4 regions of the Bacillus sp. JJ1566 genome follow, and region 4 is predicted to be linked to each of the others. Evidence: riboswitches for the same ligand, from Rfam matches in the RefSeq annotation. Region 4 holds a riboswitch; each other region holds the start of a gene.
What was found. Region 4 has a riboswitch for S-adenosylmethionine ahead of V7112_RS11705 (carboxymuconolactone decarboxylase family protein). Riboswitches for the same ligand answer to the same signal wherever they lie in the genome.
Positions count from the first base shown of each region.

Region 1 (3,161 bases), on a different contig from region 4:
CTTCAGAAGCGATTGGCTTGTGACCTCGAGCCGATGGCGCCTTGAGCTAGACACTGAAAACTAAATACGAACAAAAAGCCCGCAAAATTGGCGAGCTTTTTTTATCTTATTTTGCTTGTGATTTAAGTGTTTCTGCTTTGTCAGTACGCTCCCATGGTACATCGAGATCGTTTCTACCAAAGTGACCATATGCAGCAGTTTGCTTATAAATTGGACGACGAAGGTCTAACATCTTAATAATTCCAGCAGGACGTAAATCGAAATTATCACGAACTAGCTCTACAAGAACATCTTCAGATACTGTTCCTGTACCAAAAGTGTCAACAGAAATAGAAACTGGTTGGGCAACACCGATTGCGTATGCAAGCTGTACTTCACATTTATCAGCTAATCCAGCTGCCACAAGGTTTTTCGCAACATAACGAGCAGCATAGGCAGCAGAACGGTCAACCTTAGTTGGATCCTTACCAGAGAATGCGCCACCGCCATGTCTTGCATAACCACCGTACGTATCAACAATGATTTTACGGCCAGTTAAACCAGCATCTCCTTGTGGACCACCAATTACAAAACGGCCAGTTGGGTTAATAAAGTATTTCGTATTTTCATCAATTAGTTCACTTGGAACAACTGGATTGATGACATGTTCTTTAAGATTTCGTTGAATTTGTTCTAGTGAGATTTCCGGATGGTGCTGAGTTGAAATAACAATTGTGTCGATACGAACAGGATTATTGTTCTCATCATACTCAACTGTCACTTGCGTTTTACCATCTGGACGTAAATAAGGAAGAATCTCATCTTTACGAACCTTTGTTAAACGACGTGATAGCTTATGAGCTAATGAAATCGGTAAAGGCATTAACTCTTTTGTTTCATTACAAGCATAACCGAACATTAAGCCTTGGTCACCTGCTCCAATCGCTTCAATTTGCTCGTCTGTCATTTGACCTTCTCGAGCCTCTAACGCTTGGTCTACCCCCATCGCAATGTCTGGAGATTGCTCATCAATCGATGTTAATACAGCACATGTTTCGTAGTCAAATCCGTATTTTGCACGAGTATAACCAATCTCTTTAATCGTTTCACGGACAATCTTTGGGATATCTACATATGTAGAGGTTGTAATCTCTCCCGCAACAAGTACAAGACCTGTTGTAACAGAAGTTTCACACGCTACGCGTGCATTTGCATCATTTGCTAAGATGGCATCTAAAATAGAATCTGAAATTTGGTCACAGATTTTATCTGGATGTCCTTCCGTAACAGACTCAGAAGTAAATAAACGGCGTCTAGTTGTCACAAACGCTTCCTCCTTTTTCGATTCAGAATTCAATTATACTCAAATTCTGACATTCATTGATACGGTACTCATTCCCTTAGTATTGTTACCTTCACGATTTTCTATCCTTATTGACTAGTTATCTGTGATGTACACATATAAACGCTTTAAGTAACATGCTTGAAACCATGAATGTTCTCATTTAAGAAATAAAAAACCTTCCCTACTTATTTGAGGAAAGGTATTATCATTTATCTCGCCTTTCACTCTTATCGATCAAGGTCATGCCTTGCTCAGGTTAGCACCTTATCACTTTTTGTCAAATGAGAGACCTACTTTGTATAGGTTCCACAAAAACTTATTTGATATATAAGAAAAGTGATGGTTGCCGGGTTTCATTGGGCCTGTCCCTCCGCCAGCTCGGGATAAGAGAGTATCCGTTCAATGAATTATCATAACGCAGTAAACCTTTTCATGTCAATATAATTTCAAAAAAATCATATCGAAGTATGTCCACTTTTTTCACGAAACAGACAATCTTCGAAAATGGAAGTATTATAAAGGACTATTTTTGAATATGTACGCACTTTTTAAGATATATTACGTAAAATACGTTTAATAGTATAGACTATTTTTTTCAATGTGTTATACTAATTGTAAAATTTGATTATATAAAAAATGATAAAGGATGGTTTTACATGAATTCAGTTGAAGTTTCAAATGAGCAGCTATTGGAATTAGTGAATGGAAAAAACGTACTTCATAATCTATCTGTTCCTATTTTAGTTGAAAAAGTACTCGCAAGACAAGAGGGAATCCTTACTTCGACTGGGGCTGTATGTGCAACAACAGGGAAATACACAGGAAGATCACCAGAAGACAAATACATCGTAGAAGAAGCATCTATTAAAGATAGAATTGACTGGGGTAAGGTGAACAAACCAATTTCTGAAGCTACATTTGAAAACCTTTACACAAAGGTGCTTTCATACTTGAAAGAAAAAGAAGAAATTTATGTATTCAATGGATATGCAGGTGCCGATAAAAAAGTACGTATGCCCATCCAAGTGATTAACGAATATGCTTGGCATAATTTATTTTCCCAACAAATGTTTGTTCGACCAACTGAAGAGGATTTAAAAACACATCAACCTGAATTCACAGTCATATGCGCACCAAATTTCAAAGCAGACCCTGAAGTAGATGGCACACGCTCCGAAACCTTCATCATTATTTCCTTCGAAAAACGAACAGTTTTAATAGGAGGAACTGAGTATGCTGGTGAGATTAAAAAATCGATTTTCTCTGTAATGAACTATGTACTGCCTGAGCAAAATATTCTCTCCATGCACTGCTCCGCTAACGTAGGTCAAGAAGGAGATGTTGCACTTTTCTTTGGTCTGTCTGGAACAGGCAAAACAACTCTTTCTGCCGATCCAAAACGTCGACTAATTGGAGATGATGAGCACGGTTGGGCTAGCTCTGGCGTGTTTAATATAGAAGGTGGCTGCTATGCTAAAACCATCAATCTTTCGCGTGAGAAGGAGCCACAAATTTTTGATGCTATTCGCTTCGGCTCTGTTTTAGAAAATGTAATAGTAGATGAAGAATCAAGAATTGCAGATTATGATGACAATGCATTGACTGAAAACACAAGAGCAGCATACCAAATTGACAATATTGATAATATTATTGTACCAAGTATTGCGGGTCATCCGAACACAATTGTATTCCTAACAGCAGATGCTTTCGGTGTTCTCCCTCCAATTAGTAAACTAACAAAAGAACAAGCCATGTATCATTTCTTAAGTGGCTACACAAGTAAGCTTGCAGGAACAGAGCGTGGTGTAACAGCACCAGAAGCAACATTCTCAACCTG
Region 1 is NZ_JBALOP010000023.1:20,160-23,320, forward strand. Features, by position in the region: gene metK (methionine adenosyltransferase) at 107-1,303, opposite strand; SAM riboswitch class I at 1,549-1,714, opposite strand; gene pckA (phosphoenolpyruvate carboxykinase (ATP)) at 1,981-3,161, shown strand, end outside.
Region 1: another riboswitch for S-adenosylmethionine. It lies ahead of metK (methionine adenosyltransferase); the one in region 4 lies ahead of V7112_RS11705 (carboxymuconolactone decarboxylase family protein).

Region 2 (3,161 bases), on a different contig from region 4:
AAGGAAAAACTTTAGGTGTTATTGGTTTAGGTGCAATTGGTGCGCTTGTCGCAAATGATGCGCTTGATCTAGATATGGATGTTATTGGATTTGATCCATTCATCTCTGTTGATACAGCTTGGAATTTATCACGTAATGTACAGCGTGCAATGTCAATTGAACAGCTGTTTGCGGAGTCTGACTATATTACCGTACACGTTCCATTAACCAAAGATACAAAAGAAATGTTTAATAAAGAAGCATTCAGCATAATGAAGCCGGGTGTTCACATTATTAACTTCTCACGTGGAGAGCTTGTCAACGAAATTGATATCGCGGTTGCTCTCGAAGATGGTATTGTAGGAAAGTATATGACCGACTTCCCTAATGAAAATGTTTTAAAAATGAAAAATACCATTTGCACACCACATCTTGGTGCTTCAACAAATGAATCAGAGGAAAATTGCGCGATTATGGCAGCTCGCCAAACGAGAGAATTTTTGCAAACAGGAAATATCAAAAACTCAGTGAACTTTCCAAATGCAGCTCTTCCTTATACAGGAAAAACTCGAGTAACAGCATTCCATAAAAATGTGCCAAACATGGTTGGTCAAATCACGTCAGCTATCTCAAACTATGAACTAAATATCGCTGACATGGTAAACAGAAGCCGCGGTGAATATGCCTATACAATGATTGACATTGATAATGAAGTTAACGGTGAAATCGTTCCTAGTATACTAGAAAAAATCAAGCAAATTAACGGAATTATTTCTGCACGTGTGATTTAAGATAATAAGTTTAATTTAGAAACAGCGGGCAATCTTTTGCTCATTTATTTATAAATTTTAGACAATTGCAACAAAAAACATTGACTTACCTTTAAATCCAGTTTACTATCAAAATATTAAATAAATTTAATAAAAATTCTCTTATTGAGAGTGGCTGAGGGACTGGCCCTGTGAAGCCCGGCAACCATTCATGTTTAATTAAAAAACATGAACAGGTGCTAAATCCTGCAAAATACAATGTATTTTGAAAAATGAGAGAGGTGCTACTTTTTAAGTATATCTATGCCTCTCTTTATGAGAGGCATTTTCTATTTTTTGATCATTTATTTTTATGAAGGAAAGGATGAAAAATATGTCCATAGCGATTGTTAAAGGAGCACCCGGTCATTATAGAATTGGTGAAGGGATCCTTAAGGAATTAGAAATCCTTTTATCTGAGCTTAAAGTTCAAAAAATGCATATAGTATGCGGTACAAAGGCTTGGAATGCAGTTCGCCCATACTTACCGGAGAAAATAACAAACTCCCATAGTTCTAATTTTACTTTTGTAGAAGGCCACTGCACATTACAGAAGGTTGAAAGTATTTCAGATCAGCTATCAGCGGATTCAGCTGAGGCAGTCATTGGTATCGGAGGCGGAACAGCCCTAGACATCGCCAAGGCTTCTGCAATAAAAGCAGGTATAAAATCCATTTTAATTCCGAGTATTGCATCAACCTGTGCGGCATGGACTCCTCTTAGTGTGTTCTATGACCAAAATGGAGTTTTCACACACTACACCGAATTCCCTCTTGCCAATACCCTAGTACTTATTGAACCTGCTGTAATTGCAAAAGCTCCAGTAAAGTACTTACGAGCTGGAATTGGCGATACGCTAGCGAAGTTTTATGAAGCAGAGGCATTAACTTCTTCATTTTTCAAAAATCAAGAACTACCGGTTTGGCTTAAGGTTTCACAATTCTCAGCCTCTATTTGCAGAGATGTTCTGCTAAAGGATGCCACAGCAGCTATCCAATCTGCTTCTAAAGGAATTGTCTCTGATGAACTGGTTAGAGTAATTGAGGCAATTATTATGACTGGTGGTATGGTAGGCGGCTTTGGAGAAAAAGCAGGAAGAGTAGCCGGCGCCCATTCTGTTCATAATGGTCTCACCGAAGCAACCGAAGCCAGAAGCTTTCTACACGGTGAGCTTGTTGCATATGGAATACTGGTCCAATTAGCCCTAGAGAACAAGCTGCAAGAGATTTTAAGACTGTCAAACTATTATCAGGAGTGGGGACTTCCAGTAAGCTTAGCAGACTTAACGATCAATCTGGAGGATCAAACTCTTTTAGATAAAATCGTTAGAAAAGCAACTCTTCCTCAGGAATCGATCCATTTCATGGAGATAAGTATTTCAGAAGAAGCACTCTTATCTGCCATACGTGAAGTAGAAAATCTTTATTTCAATAAAGTCCATTAATCAAAGTTCAATCAAAATACACAACGAAAAGAGGAAAAGACATGAAAAAGTGGTTATTAGCTAGTTTATTGGTTTTAGTTATTTCGGTTCTTGCAGCATGCGGTGGAAGCAGTGAGTCTAGTGGTTCAAAAGACGAAAAAGCTGAAGGTTTATACAGTGACGAAAAGCTAGTTATTGGTGTTACAGCAGGTCCTCACGAACAAATTCTTGAAAAAGTAAAAGAGCTTGCAGAGAAAGAAGACCTAAATATCGAAATCAAAGTCTTCACCGACTATGTTATGCCAAATATTGCCTTAGATGAAAAAGAGCTCGACTTAAACATTTTCCAAACTGAGCCGTACTTTAATGCATTTAAAGAAGACCGTAAATTGGACCTTATAAAATCATTCGACACTGTAACATTCCCAATGGGAGTTTATTCATTAACGGTAAAGGATGTAAGTGAGCTTAAAGATGGAGCTAAAATCGGTTTACCTAGTGACCCAACAAACAGCGGACGTGCACTCCTTCTATTTGAAAAAGCAGGCTTGATCAAATTAGACCCAGATACTGGAATCAACTCGACTGTTAAGGATATTGAGGAAAATAAAAATAATTACGAGTTCATTGAACTTGACTCTGCACAGATTGCACGTCAGCTAGAAGAACTTGATGCAGCAGCGATTAATACGAACTTTGCGATTGAAGCAGGATTTACACCTTCCGAGGATGCCATTTTTATCGAACCTAAGGATTCTCCATATGTAAACCATGCTGCCGTTAGAACTGAAAACAAAGATGATGAAATTATTACGAAATTAGCGGATATTTATCGTAGTGAAGAAATAACAAAATTCATTGAAGAAGAATTCAAGGGTTCTATTATTCCTTCTTGGTAAGAAAAAATCTATTGGAGGACGTGGTAACCTTTTCGATACTGCGTCCTCCTT
Region 2 is NZ_JBALOP010000018.1:60,321-63,481, forward strand. Features, by position in the region: gene V7112_RS09450 (phosphoglycerate dehydrogenase) at 1-770, shown strand, start outside; SAM riboswitch class I at 909-1,028, shown strand; gene V7112_RS09455 (iron-containing alcohol dehydrogenase family protein) at 1,123-2,232, shown strand; gene V7112_RS09460 (MetQ/NlpA family ABC transporter substrate-binding protein) at 2,274-3,110, shown strand.
Region 2: another riboswitch for S-adenosylmethionine. It lies ahead of V7112_RS09455 (iron-containing alcohol dehydrogenase family protein); the one in region 4 lies ahead of V7112_RS11705 (carboxymuconolactone decarboxylase family protein).

Region 3 (3,161 bases), on a different contig from region 4:
ATTGCCTGTTTTAGCTCTGGGTTATTTTGAGCAAATTCCACAAGTGTCTTTCCCGAAAGGACTGCATCCACTGCCGTCTGAAACGCTTTTCCGCCACCAATGGCACCGGTTGGATGTCCATGAACACCACCACCTGCATTAATCACACTTTCTTTCCCAAAATCGTTGATAAGCAGTGGCACTAAGCCAGGATGTATGCCCGCTGACGGAACTGGAAATGACGGCTTAAATGATTCATCAGGTTTCGTTAATTCAGTTGCAATCGCCAATGTTTGTTCCCTTTCAAGTGCAACACTTCCATATGGTGAAGGGAACAAGACAAGATCTGCACCTGCATATCGTAATAATTTTCCAAGCAGTAATTGATTTGAAAACCCGTAAAATTCGGACGGTGTTAACGTACCACTTACTGCTGGGTGAGCCATAATCGGAACTGAAATTTCCGGATCCTCTGCTAAGCTTTGAAGAACATCAAGTCCATACGCAAATACATTAAACAATAACAGATCAGCGCCAAGCTTCACTGCCTTCCGTGCTTTTTCCTTTAATTCAAAGGTTCTACCAGTTAAGTTCACTGCGTAAAGAGCGCGATGTCCGGTTTCAGTATAAACTTCCTCAAGCACTTTTTTGCCTTCTGTAATTCGCGCTTCAAACGGAGTTAAAGGATTCTCAAAAAGGATTTCATCATCCTTGATGATATTCACACCACCAAGTGCCTGCTCACGAAGCTGCTCCTTAAGGTATTCAATATCCCTTCCAATTACCCCTTTAAAAATGCTCATCACAAGCGGCCTATCAAATACTCCTAGTTTTTCGCGGATACCATTGATCCCAAATTTTGGCCCTGGAAATGCGGCCTTCACTTCACTTGAAAACTCCAAATCTAGCAACTTTATCTCCCCGTCTAGCGAGAGCTTACCAAAGACAGTTGTTAAAATGGCTGGTAGATCTGGACTAAAATTTGCATATGGGTAGGCAATTTTAATAATGCCTTTTTTAGTTTGTTTCCCTAAATATTGACTTGCCCGATGGTCATCTTCATATTGCCGGGCACTTATGACTTTTCCCTTATGCTTTTTAAGTTGTTCCTGCTCAAGTTTTGGTAATGTCGTCCAAGAACCCACCGTTAATCCAAGTGCAATGCCTTCAGCTTTTTTCACCAAATTATCACTGTTGTCATGTACCAAATATGTAGCAATCACTTCACTCATGTTAAACCCTCATTTCTAAAAATGTTCCGAACAAGAAAAGTTCAAGGAGCCTGCCTATCGGCGACAAGCATAAGAAAAGCGCTGACAGAAGGCGCCTTTTGCCTTCTAGAACATAGAGCCGATGGCGCCTTAAACTAGACATAAAAAACGAAAAACCTCTTCATAAGAAGAGGTTAGCAAACTAACATCTTCTTATCTCTCAGCTCAACGCTGCAAGAATTAGCACCGTGCTTACACCATGTAAGTCGGTTGCCGGGCTTCATTGGGCTAGTCCCTCCACCTGCTCTTAATAAGAAAATAGATTTTATTTTACATGTTGAGTCTCAATTACAGAAAGCTCAACCTTTATTTAATTTTTACGACACTGAATTTAATTAGGATTATGACAGGAATTATTTTTCTTGTCAAACGTTTTTTAATTTTTGCAAATGATTGTTTATTTAAACAGATTCAATTTTTTGATTCGGTTTGCTGCTTCAACTAGTCGGTCTTCATCCGTTAAAAAGCCAACGCGAACATAGCGGTCACCATATTCACCAAAGCCGATTCCTGGCGCGACTGCAACATGGGCTTTTTCAAGTAAAAGATCTGCAAAGCTAACAGATGTATATCCTTCAGGTACTGGTAGCCATGCGAAAAAGGAGCCTGCAGGTGCTTGTACGTCCCAGCCGATGTCTTGAAGTGCACCAATGAAAGCGTTACGTCTTGATTCGTACCTGTCCACTAGTTCCTTTACACAGTCCTGTGACTCGGTTAGTGCTACTGCCGCCGCAGCTTGGATTGGGCTAAACAAACTTACATACATATGGTCTTGAATGAGATTTAGCGCTTCGATTACGCTAGGATTTCCAACCGCAAATCCAACTCTCCACCCTGCCATGTTATATGTCTTTGATAAAGTATAAATTTCAATCCCGATATCCTTGGCCCCGTCCAATTGTAAGAAACTGATTGGTTTTTTACCTTCAAATCCAATTGCACCATATGCAAAATCATGCACTACACAAATATCATGTTCTTTAGCAAAGGAGATTGTATCTTCAAAAAATTCCTTTGTTGCTACGGCCCCGGTTGGGTTATTTGGATAATTTAAAAACATGACCTTGGCTTTTTCAAGCTTTTCTGAATCAATTTGTGAGTAGTCGGGTAAAAAGGCATTTTCCTCTTTCAAAGGCATATACGCCATTTCTGCTCGAGCAAGCTCAACACCAGACCAATAATCGGGGTAACCAGGATCTGGAACCAATGCAACATCACCGGGATTTAACAGACATTGTGGGATCTCAACTAACCCTGCCTTACCGCCAAATAAAACGGCTACCTCTGTTTCTGGATCAAGTTCAACTCCGTATTCACGTTGATAAAATTCTGCTGCTGCTTTCTTTAAAAAAGAATGGCCGCGAAATGGAGAATATTTATGAAATTTCGGCTGATCTGCAGCATCCTTTAAAGCTTCTACGATATGTTGTGGAGTTGGTTGATCAGGATTTCCCTGCCCTAAATTTATGACATCGTGCCCCTGGGCAACGACATTGTTCACCTTTGTAACAAGGGATGCGAAAAACTGTTTTGGTAAATTTTGGAGAATTTTAGATTGTTCAAAATTTTTCATGTGTACACCTTCTTCAAAATACTTGAAATACTAGTCTAATATCATATATTGTTACTTGTAAAGTATCATTTCATAGGGAGGACCCAAATGAATCTAAAAATTGCATGTATTCAGTATGATATTCAATTCGGAAAACCGCAAGATAATTTTGACCTTATTTCTAAAGAAATCGAAAACACAATGACTCAGGATAATCCCGATATTATTGTCCTGCCAGAGCTTTGGACAACGGGATATGACTTAACGAGATTAGATGAAATTGCCGATGATAATGGTGACAAAACGAAAGCATTTATTAAAAACCTAGCAAAACAATACTCTGTTAATATAGTAGCAGG
Region 3 is NZ_JBALOP010000057.1:6,136-9,296, forward strand. Features, by position in the region: gene mtnW (2,3-diketo-5-methylthiopentyl-1-phosphate enolase) at 1-1,211, opposite strand, end outside; SAM riboswitch class I at 1,401-1,507, opposite strand; gene V7112_RS20300 (pyridoxal phosphate-dependent aminotransferase) at 1,648-2,823, opposite strand; gene V7112_RS20305 (carbon-nitrogen family hydrolase) at 2,911-3,161, shown strand, end outside.
Region 3: another riboswitch for S-adenosylmethionine. It lies ahead of mtnW (2,3-diketo-5-methylthiopentyl-1-phosphate enolase); the one in region 4 lies ahead of V7112_RS11705 (carboxymuconolactone decarboxylase family protein).

Region 4 (3,161 bases):
ACTACAAACTCCCGTTAATCCAACTTGGATTATCGTCTTTTTTGTTGAAAGATTTTTGTTAAAAAATAGTAGAAAAATAACCTTTCAGGGTGTAAAATAAAAACCTGATAATTTTTCCAGTTTTAACTAATTAGACATCCATTTTGAAAAATCAGGAGGGACCAACGAACAAAAACCTATTAAATAATTGCTTTCTGTATTATATCAATCTATTTGTTTTAAAATTTAAACGATTGAAAAGGATTGATGAAGGTTGACAATGGATGCAACAAACGTAACTACTAATGAGCCAACGATTTTTAACCATATTGGCAATAAAATCACCACAGAGGATCGGGAAATAAAGATTGTTGCTAGGATGGATAAGCCATTAATCGTGATTTTAGGAAATGTGTTAAGTGATGAAGAATGCGATGAATTAATGAGGTTGTCAAAGGACAGAATGCATCGTTCTAAAATTAGCAATGCACAGGTGGATACGATGAGAACCAGTAGTAGTACATTTATAGAGGAAAGTGAAAATGTCATTGTTACGAGAATTGAAAAAAGAATTTCGCAGATTATGAATATACCAATGGAACATGGAGAAGGTCTTCAAATTCTAAATTACCAGATTGGGCAAGAATATAAAGCTCATTTTGACTTTTTCACTACTAATTATAAATTAAACAACCCTAGAATTAGTACGCTTGTCATGTATTTAAGCGATGTGGAGCAAGGTGGGGAAACGTATTTTCCTAATCTAAATTTTTCAGTATCTCCACAAAAAGGGATGGCAGTGTATTTTGAGTACTTTTATAATGATCCAGCTTTAAATGAGTTAACCTTACATGGTGGGGCACCTGTTATTGTTGGTGATAAGTGGGCTGCAACACAATGGATGAGAAGGAAAAGAGTTAAATAAAACATTTTTTAAGTGAGAAGCATTATTTTGCTTCTCATTTTTAATCTAAAGTATTAAAAACTGTATCTTTGATTTTTTATCCGTCAAGGATTCAGAGTGACAAAACCCTGTTTTCGAAATTATCCGATTTTTTCGTTGACAACCTATTGCCAATTCAAGTAAGCTAATATTATTCAATAATACTAAATTAAATACGATTTTCTCTTATCAAGAGTCGGGGGAGGAACCTGGTCCGTAGATCCCGCAGCAACCATTACGATGAATGTAATAAGGTGCTAATTCCAGCAAGCTTATGCTTGAAAGATGAGTGTGGATGTACATAGTGCCTCTTCCTCAACGGAAGGGGCTTTTTGAATTTCGTAGGCTTAATTCTATCGGAAATCTAGAGTACTCATTTTAAAAGGTGGGAAAATTTATCCGAAAAGTCGTATTTTATTTGGTGAAAAATAGTAAAGGGAGAGATTTACGATGACATTAACAAAAACAGATAGCTTGTACAAAAAAGAATATTTCGGTAGACTTCCAGAGTTGAAACAGTATGCACCAGAAACGTTTCAAGCGTTCATCAAGTTTGATAGTCAAGCATTAGCAGCAGGTAGACTTTCTGTAAAGCAAAAGGAACTAATTGCAGTAGCGGTAGCTCATATCACGGGTTGTCCATATTGCATTGATTTGCATGTTGGGAATGCGAAAAAGAATGACTCGACAAAAGAAGAAGTAGCAGAGGCTATTTTTGTGGCAACAGCATTGAAGGCAGGTTCTGCTTTAGCACATGGGGTGAATGCACTCAACGCCTATGATGGAAATGGCGATGAAGAGCTATATAAAGCAGCGTATTTTCCACGACTGAAGGAATTTGCTGAATTAAATGGTGATGCATTTAAAGCTTTTATTGATTTTGATACGAAATCTCTCAAAGCACAAAACTTAACAGAAAAGGATAAAGAACTAATTGCAGTGGCAAGTGCACATACAACCGGATGCGCATATTGTATTGACCTTCATACGAAAAACGCTAAAAAAGCGGGCGCCGATTTGGAAGAAATCACAGAAGCGATTTTCGTTGCAGTTGCTTTAAAAGCAGGATCTGCGTTGGCGCATAGTGTAAATGCACTTAATGCTTATGATGAGAAGTAATCGTAACACAAAAATTTCAAAATCCTATTGACAAAAAAATGAAAAAAACTTAAACTTAAAACAACTATTTTGTATAACAAGATAGTTGTTTTTTTAACTACTATCTTGTTTAGCCAACTACCTAAGAAAATCATTATTTTTTTGGTTTGCTATCTTGTATAACAAACTAGAGGAGGAAGTATAATGAAATGTCGATAAGAAGCCAATTATTAAAGGGAATTTTAGACGGATGTGTTTTAGCTGTGATTGAAAAAGAGCCGATTTATGGTTATGAGCTTTCACAAAAACTGCTGAATATTGGATTAGCTGATGTAAGTGAAGGAACAATTTATCCCATATTATTGCGGCTCCAGAAGAATGGGCTGATTCGGGGAGAAATGAGACCCTCTGAATCAGGACCAAATCGAAAATATTACTTTTTGACAGAAAAAGGGCATGAAGCAATAGAGGTCATTTCCGAAGAATGGGAACAAATTTCAAAACCAGTGAATGAATTACTGAAAGGAAGGTAAGGTTATGCTATCAGCGAAAAGTGAGGCATTTATAGACAATCTCAGAATGTACTTAATAATGTCTGGAAAAAATGATCAAGAAATCAACGAATTAATCGAGGAATTATCGGATCATCTCCTCGAAGTAGAGAAAAGCGGGAGGAGTATTAATGATATTATTGATCAAACACCTGAACAATATATGGCTTCCCTAAAGCAAGAGATGAAGACAGATTTTAAACAACTTGTAAGATTCCTTCCAGTCTATTTTCTTGGAGTGATTACCTATTTCCTTATTGGCCCTGCAATAAGAGGTGAGTTTGAACTAAACATTATACAAGTTATTGGAATACCAATTTTAGCTGTGTTGGGGCTTGCGATTTATGTTTACTTTTTACAGAATGCTGGTCGAAAGCAATTCTCCAAGAAGAAGTTTTTTATTGGGGGCATGATTGCGAGTGCGCTTGTAACAACGTTAGCCATTCTTATCATCGTTGTAAGTGGTATATTCGTTAAGCCGTTTTTTATAGGGGACACGACAGCAGAGGTTATTGTCATTCTGATTTGCAGTGTTTTTTTTATTGGAACAGCACTTTTGAGTAAAGCGTGGTTTCTCATTTGGATACCAG
Region 4 is NZ_JBALOP010000025.1:202,240-205,400, forward strand. Features, by position in the region: gene V7112_RS11700 (2OG-Fe(II) oxygenase) at 260-904, shown strand; SAM riboswitch class I at 1,106-1,214, shown strand; gene V7112_RS11705 (carboxymuconolactone decarboxylase family protein) at 1,373-2,041, shown strand; gene V7112_RS11710 (PadR family transcriptional regulator) at 2,230-2,553, shown strand; gene V7112_RS11715 (HAAS domain-containing protein) at 2,558-3,161, shown strand, end outside.